2 regions of the Enterococcus sp. CR-Ec1 genome follow, and region 2 is predicted to be linked to the other one. Evidence: a T-box and tRNA genes for the amino acid it is inferred to sense, from the RefSeq annotation. Region 2 holds a T-box; the other holds one or more tRNA genes.
What was found. The T-box of region 2 lies ahead of serS (serine--tRNA ligase). A T-box ahead of a tRNA ligase gene usually reads a tRNA of that ligase, here a tRNA-Ser.
Positions count from the first base shown of each region.

Region 1: it has a tRNA-Ser gene. The T-box ahead of serS (serine--tRNA ligase) is inferred to sense a tRNA for this amino acid. The anticodon was not compared.

Region 1 covers NZ_CP025223.1:1,094,293-1,098,721, forward strand. The annotation lists gene CXM95_RS05230 (threonine/serine exporter family protein) at 67-537, opposite strand; gene CXM95_RS05235 (threonine/serine exporter family protein) at 534-1,292, opposite strand; gene CXM95_RS05240 (TetR/AcrR family transcriptional regulator) at 1,570-2,136, shown strand; tRNA gene CXM95_RS05245 (tRNA-Ser) at 2,221-2,308, shown strand; gene CXM95_RS05250 (Ltp family lipoprotein) at 2,514-3,173, opposite strand; gene CXM95_RS05255 (hypothetical protein) at 3,403-3,591, shown strand; gene CXM95_RS18820 (hypothetical protein) at 3,651-3,800, opposite strand; gene asnB (asparagine synthase (glutamine-hydrolyzing)) at 4,266-4,429, shown strand, end outside.
Region 2 covers NZ_CP025223.1:3,791,083-3,795,511, reverse strand. The annotation lists gene CXM95_RS18240 (polysaccharide deacetylase family protein) at 1-179, opposite strand, end outside; gene serS (serine--tRNA ligase) at 467-1,744, opposite strand; T-box leader at 1,802-1,999, opposite strand; gene CXM95_RS18230 (sensor histidine kinase) at 2,035-3,243, opposite strand; gene CXM95_RS18225 (response regulator transcription factor) at 3,233-3,922, opposite strand.

The DNA.
Region 1 (4,429 bases), 1.1 Mb from region 2:
CGAAAAGAAAACATTGTACTAAAGTCTGAAATAAGAAAAATTTATAGTTTCTGCGCGCCAATAGTTTTAGGAGATTTTTTTATCCGGGTGACGTTTTTTTGTGCGTTTCACTTGCCAGCGATTGACGATCTTTTCAACCACACTCGTCATCATGAACCCGCCGGCAATCGCCCCAGCGGTGATGACAACGATCATCAGATTTTCAAAACCGACAAAGTTGTCGCCCAAAGCGAATTCTCGAACGGCTTTGTAGGCAGGCCCACCCGGTACGAGGGGAACGAGGCTGGGAATGTTAAAAATGATCATGGGCATTTTTTTTCTGCGGGAAAAAAAGATGCTGACGCAACCGACGGCAAATGCGGCTAAGAAGTTGGCACTGCCTAGACCGTAGCCAATCGTTTGCAATGACCAATAGATCATCCAGCCAACCGTTCCAGCAATGCCTGTGGCAACTAAGGCTCTTTTAGGAATATTGGTCAAGATGCCGAAGGTTACAGTGCTTAAGAAGCTGAAGGAAAGGTGAATAAAAATCGTCATGAGATCCCTCCAAATAAGGTGAAGACCGTGGCAATGCCGACACCGATCGCGGCAGCAGTAAAGATGGCCTCTGTTCCCCGAGCTGTGCCACTAATGAGATGGCCTGCCAAGATATCTCGAAAGGAATTGGTGATTGCTACACCAGGAACTAAGGGCATGACGGCACCGATAATCAAATTATCGACGTTTTGTGCGATATGAAGAGAGACCGCTAAGACAGACAAAGTACCGATCAGTAAGGAGGCACAAAACATATCCAAAAAGCGAATGTCGATCAGTTTCTTGACCCAATACGCACACAAAAAGCCAAGGCAGCCAATGACGAAGGTCGCTAGAAAGTCAAACCAAGCACCGCCAAAAATAATCATTAAGGTACTGCTGACCACGCCAGCACTAAGAACCTGTAGCCAGTAAGGAAAACTTGGTGTTGTCTGATTGACCTTTTTTAATGCCTCATGCAGTTCCGCTAAGGAAAGTTTCTTTTCCGCATAGGCGCGAGAGAGCCCATTGACGGCAACAATTTTTTCGAGATTGATGACTCGATCATGAACATTTTCTACTTGTGCATAGTGGCTACTGCGTAAGCCCATAAAAAGTCCAGTTGCTGTTACATAACTAATACTCCCTTGCTCTCCAGCGTTTGCCGCAATTCGATTCATCGTATCTTCCACGCGATACACTTCCGAGCCGTTTTCCATCATGATTTTCCCTGCTAATAAGCAGGTCTCCAATAATAGCTCTTTTGATTCAGCCATTTCCAAACCCCTTTTTCAATCGAATTTGCGTGCTACACTCCTAGTGTACAATTTCAGCGAGTTTTCAACAAGAAAGAAAAGTAGATTTGAAAAATAACTAGAACGCCATCCGTTGGATTTTTTGTGATAAATGAAAAAAGCAGAACATTTCCTATTACTAAACATTCGTTTTTAGTGAACAAAGTGAATAGAAATAAGATAACGGAAGGAGTGTTTTATTTTTAAAAAATGAATATCTCGGTTACAATTAAATAAATATAAAAAGGGGGATTTATTGATGCGAAGGAAGGTCTATACAAGAGAACACATTTTGAAGGCCGCTTATGAACTGATCAATAGAGAAGGTTTTGGCAACTTTACGGCCCGGAATATCGCTAAGCACATGGGAATTTCTACTCAACCAATTTATCTTGAGTTCGAAAATATGCAGGACTTAAAAAATACCTTGGTGGAGGCTGTTTTCAAAGATTTATCGGAAAATGTTTTTCCAGTCGTTCGAACAGGAGACAAACTTGTTGATTTAGGCCTGAATTATATACGCTTCGCGCAAGAGCAGCACAATCTCTACATCGCCCTTTTTATCGACGACTACGGCGGGGGGAAATTGATGCATGATTTTTCATCCACCTATTTCAAATCCTTGATCAAATCAGAAGAAAAATATGCAGATCTATCCGAAGATGCGATAAATGCACTACATAATGGCGCATGGATCGTTGTGACTGGTTTGGCTTCCTTAATGTCGGCGGGTATCATCACACCCACCGATGATCAGATCATCAAAATCATCAACGAGACGATCGCAGGCGTAATCGAAAAGAAAGAAAACTATATTTTCGATTAAAGAACAAAAAATCTGTATCCATTTCCATTTTGGATGCAGATTTTTCTTGACATTTTTTGTAAAACTAGCGAAAATAACTGTTATGGAGAGTTGGCAGAGTGGTAATGCAGCGGACTCGAAATCCGCCGACCCGGTTCATCCCGGCGCGCAGGTTCAAATCCTGTACTCTCCTTATACCAACGCTTTGGAGCGTTTAGCCTATCTTTCGAGATAGGCTTTTTTGTTTGTTGTGGGCAGAAGAATATAAATGACTGCCGAGGTTGATCGATAACCATCTGAAAAGCGATTAACCTACACTCGGTCTAGAAAACAGCATAATTGTTCCGTCAACTTGCCGATATCTTTTTTGCTTGTGGTCCTGCAACAAACGAAAAGAATCAATCGGGCAAACGTGATAAGGCGTATTCAATTTGTTCAGAAGTAAAGCCTTCAAAGGAAAGTTGGCTCGCCACACGCTCATCCGATAAGGATAAATTTTGCGAGTAGCGAATCGCTTTTTTCAATGCTTGCTCGTTCCAATCGGCATCCACGGTGGCTACGGCAAAGTCTGCTGCGCTCTCAGAAAAATCTTCATAGAGTAGTTGGCGTTTTAAGCTCGACTGAGAAAACGCATTGCTGGATAAGTATCTTTCTGCACGATTCAGTGCATTTCTTTCTTCACGAGAAAGTTCAGGTGTATGTTGCTCGTTGTTCGCGGGTTCTTCTTGTTGTGCGCTACTTGCTTCGTTGTTGCCAGCTTTTTGTTCTCCTTGTGGTTGTTCCATGGAAGCAGCGGCATCGCCAAAGGATTCGCTTTGCCTTGATTCGTTACGTAAAGAAAGGCTTAATTGCGCAGTGATGCTATCGAAAGATGTCACATCTTGGTAGAAGGACAAGCCACCATAAGAAAACAAGGCAATAAAAGCGGAAGCGACAATGATCAAAACGTTTCGATCTCGTTTTGAATTTTGTTTTACAAGCCCAATATAAAATAAGACAATGCCAAAAACGAAACAGAACAATCCAATGAAAAACAAAATGGCGAAAAACGTAGCCATAAAAATTCCTCCTAAATAAAAGTCTCCTGAAAAGACAATAGTACTATGTTCTGTACCAGAAAACAGATTTGTCTTTTCATGAATAGAGGAAAAGGATGATTTGACAAATGTAACGTGTATGCTATTAATGGATCATTCATAAGTATTAAAGGAATGACGCTCAAGAATGACTAGTGAAATAGATGGTAAACTTAATAAAAGCACAGTTGTATCAGTAGGAGGCAAGAAGATGGATTTTGAAGAAAAAGATTATTTTATGCGTTATACAAAAGTTGCGGCACAGGGATTGAGTAAGTTTATTACGCAAGGATCTGTTGATGAAATCTTACAGCTAGATGAACAGCAAAGTGGACAGAAGCAAGAAGTGGATGCTGCAACAGACAAAAGCGAGCCAAAAAACAAGAAAGCACCTAGCTAATTATTTCCTTAGCGAGGTGCTTTCAGTACGAATCGGTATCCTTCATTTGGATAAACTCCTTATGCATTTTTTTTCAATTCTTGTACAGCTTGCTCGATCGTAATTCCAGTCGCAAAATGATTCGCATCTTTTTTATCGAAAACGATAAATAAATTCAATTTGGTATCCAGAGTTACACGATATTGTAGATCTGTGTTATAGAATGTCATAGTCATTCTCCTTTCTTAAAACTTGTCATTGAAAGGCAACGGTTAGTTGATAACGAAATTCCATAGTTAGAATAACACTTTTTTTCACAATAGTCCAATAAAACTATCAAACGAACAAATCTGACTGATTATTTTCAGGAAATCAATGCTGAGAATGGAAGCAAAAGAAGTTTGCTGGAGTCAGTAAATTCGGGAAAAGTATCTTTGTATATTTTCAGAAAAATAGAATTCATAAAAAATTTCTTAAGAATTTTGAGGATAGCTATTTTCTTAGATAACAAATTTGTAAGATTGAGAGTATGAGATGATTGGAAACCTTGATATCATAAGGTTTATCTTCAAATTGTGTTTTGTGCAAAAATATATTGATTGTATTTTTTTGAAAAAGAGATCGTATCTCTTGAATTCTATGGTATGATTTACTTTAGAAAAATGAAAATGGATTATGAAAACGGATGTGAAAATATGTGCGGAATTGTCGGCTTTGTCAATTCAAAAGACCAAAAAGAAATCATTATTGAACGCATGATGGACCGGATCGTTCATCGCGGACCAAACAGTTCAGGGAAATTTACCGACGACCGAGTGGCATTAGGGTTTCGTCGTTTATCGATCATCGACTTAGAAGG
Region 2 (4,429 bases):
GCCGTTGCGATCAAAACGATCAATAATAAGGCAAATAAGGAAAAAATTGCTTTCCGATACGGCTTCTTTCTCGAGGGTGGTCCTTTCGGTCTTTCTTCAGCTGATGCTGTTCGTTTTTGATTATTGTTTGGTTTCTTGTGCAAGTCACTCCGACGGGCATAGGTCTTTCGTTCGGGCATTGGTGAAGCTCCCTTCATTCCATCCTAAATTATGCCCACGTTACCATAAGTCACAGGCACTTTCAACGATCATGCCCGGTTTCTGATAGAGGATTAAAAAGACAAAGGGATTTTTCTAATTATTCGCTTAAAAATTACAGCCTTGTTGCGTTGTTTCTCTTGCAAGAAGTGATCAAAGTGGTTAGGGAGATGGAAACCACTCTAGGCTACGTAAACAAGAAAACCCCTAGGCAACAGCTCACGCGGTGTGACTGTTCTCTAGGGGTTGCTACTGAGGTTACTAAGGCTTAGGCTTTTTCAATTTTTGTCAGTCCGCCCATATAAGGAACCAGAACTTCTGGTACCGTTACACTGCCGTCTTCGTTTTGATAATTTTCAAGCACTGCGGCTACCGTCCGACCGACAGCCAAACCAGAGCCGTTTAGTGTATGCATGTAGTGAATCTTGCCCTCTTGATCACGGTAACGGATCATGGCACGACGTGCTTGGAAGTCTTCACAGTTTGAGCAAGAGCTGATCTCACGATACATCTCTTGGGCAGGGATCCATACTTCTAAATCATAGGTCTTCGCTGCAGAAAAGCCCATATCTCCTGTACACAAGCTAAGCACACGGTAAGGTAAATTGAGTTTTTGCAAAATATCTTCGGCATTAGCCGTCATTTTCTCTAATTCTTCATAAGAATGTTCTGCATCACTGAATTTCACCATTTCGACTTTATTGAATTGGTGCAAGCGAATCAAACCGCGAGTGTCACGGCCAGCGCTGCCGGCTTCTGAACGAAATGATGGGCTCAAGGCAGTGAAGTAGGCAGGGAGCTGTTCTTGTTCTAAGATCTCCCCTTGATAGTAGTTGGTCAAAGGTACTTCCGCAGTCGGGATCAAAGTCAAATCAGTGTCTGCCAATTGGAAAACATCTTCTTTAAACTTCGGAAATTGCCCAGTACCGAACATTGCTTGGCTGTTGACGATATACGGGGTGATCATCTCCGTATACCCATGCTCATAAACATGCTGATCCAACATGAAGTTGTATAAGGCACGTTCCAAACGAGCACCTAAGCCTTTGTAGTAAACAAAACGGCTACCAGAAACTTTGGCACCCCGCTCAAAGTCGAGAATCCCCAAGTCTTCTGCGATCTCCCAATGGGGTTTTGGTTCAAAGGCAAAGGTTTTTGGGTCTGCCCAACGGCGGACTTCTACATTGTCATCTTCATCTTTGCCCACCGGAACAGAATCATTCGGCAAGTTCGGCAACGTCGTGGCGATCTCTTTGATGTCTTCATCAATTTGAGCGATCTCTTCATCCAATTGCTTAATTTGGCTGCCGACTTCTTTCATTTGGGCAATTTTATCTGCCGCATCTTCTTTCGCCCGTTTCAAGGCGGCGATCTCACCAGAAACCTCATTACGCAATTTCTTGCGCTCTTCCGTTTGGACTAAGAGTTCTCGGCGACGCTCATCAAGTGTTAAAAAGCGGTCCAACACTTCTTTTTGGACACCTCGTGTTGCGAGTTTGCTTTGTACTTCAGCAAAATTTTGGCGAATCATTTTTACATCTAACATAGTGATACATCCTCCTTTGATTTTTCCATAGAAAAAAGGCCATTCCAATCCCGTATTGCTTGGGACGAAATGACCATTCGCGGTGCCACCCAAGTTCAGCTTGCGCTGCCCTTGCTGCTCGTATCGTGAGCCAACGATTTTTCTTTCGAAAAATACACGTTAAAGAACTGGATTCTATTTTTTCCAACACTGATTTTCACCAACCATCAGCTCTCTATACAGATGAAAAAAATATACTAGGTTCTGTGCCTTGATTATTTTCTCTAGCATACCCAAAAAATGTTGGGTCGTCAACCATAGGTTTGTGTGTTGGATAAGTTGTTGCGTTTCAACGGGAGATGGATAATAAAGGACGTCCATTCCGGCGTTGACTTGGCATAGATATAGCCGCCATGTAAGGCGACGATGCTTTGAGCGATCGCTAGACCTAAGCCAGTTCCTCCTGTTTCTTGAGAGCGGGATTCTTCCACTCGGTAGAAACGGTCGAATAGAGAATCAAGGGCTTGCTTAGGGATCATTTGCCCATTGTTTTTGACTGTTAAGATCGCTTCGGTCCCGACTTTCTCGACTTCCATGCGGATCTTATCGGCGCCTTTGCCGTATTTCAAGGCATTCGAAAGCAAGTTATTGAAGACCCGCACCAGTTTTTCGGTATCGCCATCCATCTCGATGTGTTCCGGACGGGTGTATGTTTCAATCTTGATGCCTTTCCGACTAGCTTCTAATTCAAAGTCCGCCGCCAATTGTTCCACTAGCTGGGCCATGTCAAATTCCATCACATTGATTGGGACGCTAGGCTGGCGCACTTTTGTATATTCAAACAAATCATCGACAAGGGATTTCATTTGCTTGGCTTTGACATACGCCGTATGGGTATATTTCAGCAATTCTTCTTCTGAATGGTATTGTCGATCTTCAATTAGACCTAAATAGCCGATGATCGAAGTCAACGGTGTTCGAATGTCATGACTGACATTGGTAATCAGCTCATCTTTGGATTGCTCGATCCGTCGTTCATCTTCAATCGCCGCCACCGTACTGTCGACTAAGCCATTGATATTAGAAACGATCCGACTTAAATCGCCCCGTAACTCGAAGGGAATGCGATGATCGTAATTGCCTTCCGCAATAAAATGAAGCTCGCTGATGATGTGACGTAGCTGCATTTGATGGTAGCGACGAATCAAACGCCAATATAAGACGATCACATCTAATAGGAAGAACATCGGTAGAATGAAGTTGCGCCCACTGCGGAAGATATCTGTATTAAAGGCAGATGTGAAAGCATTCTTCGATGCGTAGATGGCATCAACTAAATCTGGTGAATTTTCAACGATTGAGGTCAAGATGACCAAAATAGCGATATTTAATAGAAGTAAAAGAACAATCGTTACAATTCCTTCGGCAAATAACTCACTGATTTCCTTTGAGGTCAGCGTGATCCGTTTCTTTTTTTCGATGGGTGTGTTGCGCTTTTTTTCAGTTGGTTTACTTCGCATCTATTTTGTAGCCGACCCCCCATACTGTTTGGATGACTTTTTCACCATCCGTGGCTTCTTCGATCTTATCTCGTAAGTGACTGACATGGACCATAACTGTTTTGGCAGAAACGACACTTTCTTGTTTCCAAACTCGTTCAAAAATCTCATCGGCGCTAAAGACACGGTTCGGATGCGATGCCAGCAAGTAGAGGATACCGAATTCTAATGCAGTCAATTGAATTTCGTTGCCATCGACGGTTTTTACTTCATGGGAATCGCGATTGATAATAAGGGAGCTTACTTCTAGAATCTCTGGTTGATTTGAAGCAGCCTGCATCTTGGTTCTTCTCAATAGCGATTTTACCCGGGCCATAACTTCTAATGGGTTGAAAGGTTTGGTGACATAATCATCCGCACCGGCGACCAATCCACGAATCTTATCCATATCGGTTGTTTTAGCGGTCAGCATAATAATAGGGATTTGGGATTCTTTTCTCAATTCTTTCACGACTTGCATGCCATCCATTTCTGGCATCATGATATCTAAGATCAATAGTTCGATATCAGAAGTGGTGCGGATCTTGGTCAGTGCTTCTTTTCCATCATATGCTTTGACCGATTCATAACCTTCATTGTGTAAATAAATGCTTAATAGTTCTACGATCTCTTTGTCATCATCTGCTACAAGTATTTTCATACTGGGTCCTCCTAGGAACAATATTCTTTTCTCCATTTTAGCAAATATTCCACAAAATAGATAAAATCATACTTAAATTTATAAGAATGATAGGAATTAAGAAAACACAAAAAGGAAAAAGACGAACGATAGGCAAATAATAACGGAAAAAGTCCTTAAAAAAGGCGGAAATCACGGACTAAAAATCACGAATCATCTTTGGAAACGGAGTAACTAGAAACGTTGGTCTATCAATCATTTTATGGTTGACGAATAGCGCAAGTCTTGGTATATTATTACATGTGCCAAATGACTAAACGAATTCGTAAAAAGAATTTAAAAAAGTGGTTGACGCACAGCTCGACAGATGATATTATAACGAAGTCGCAATTTTAAAATAGTTAATCGATGTTGATACATCAACAAAATTAATTAAAAAAAGTTGTTGACAAATAACAAATCATTTGTTATTCTAATGAAGTCGCTGAGACAGCGCTGCGAAGTTGAAAAACAACGAGCGAAAAAAAC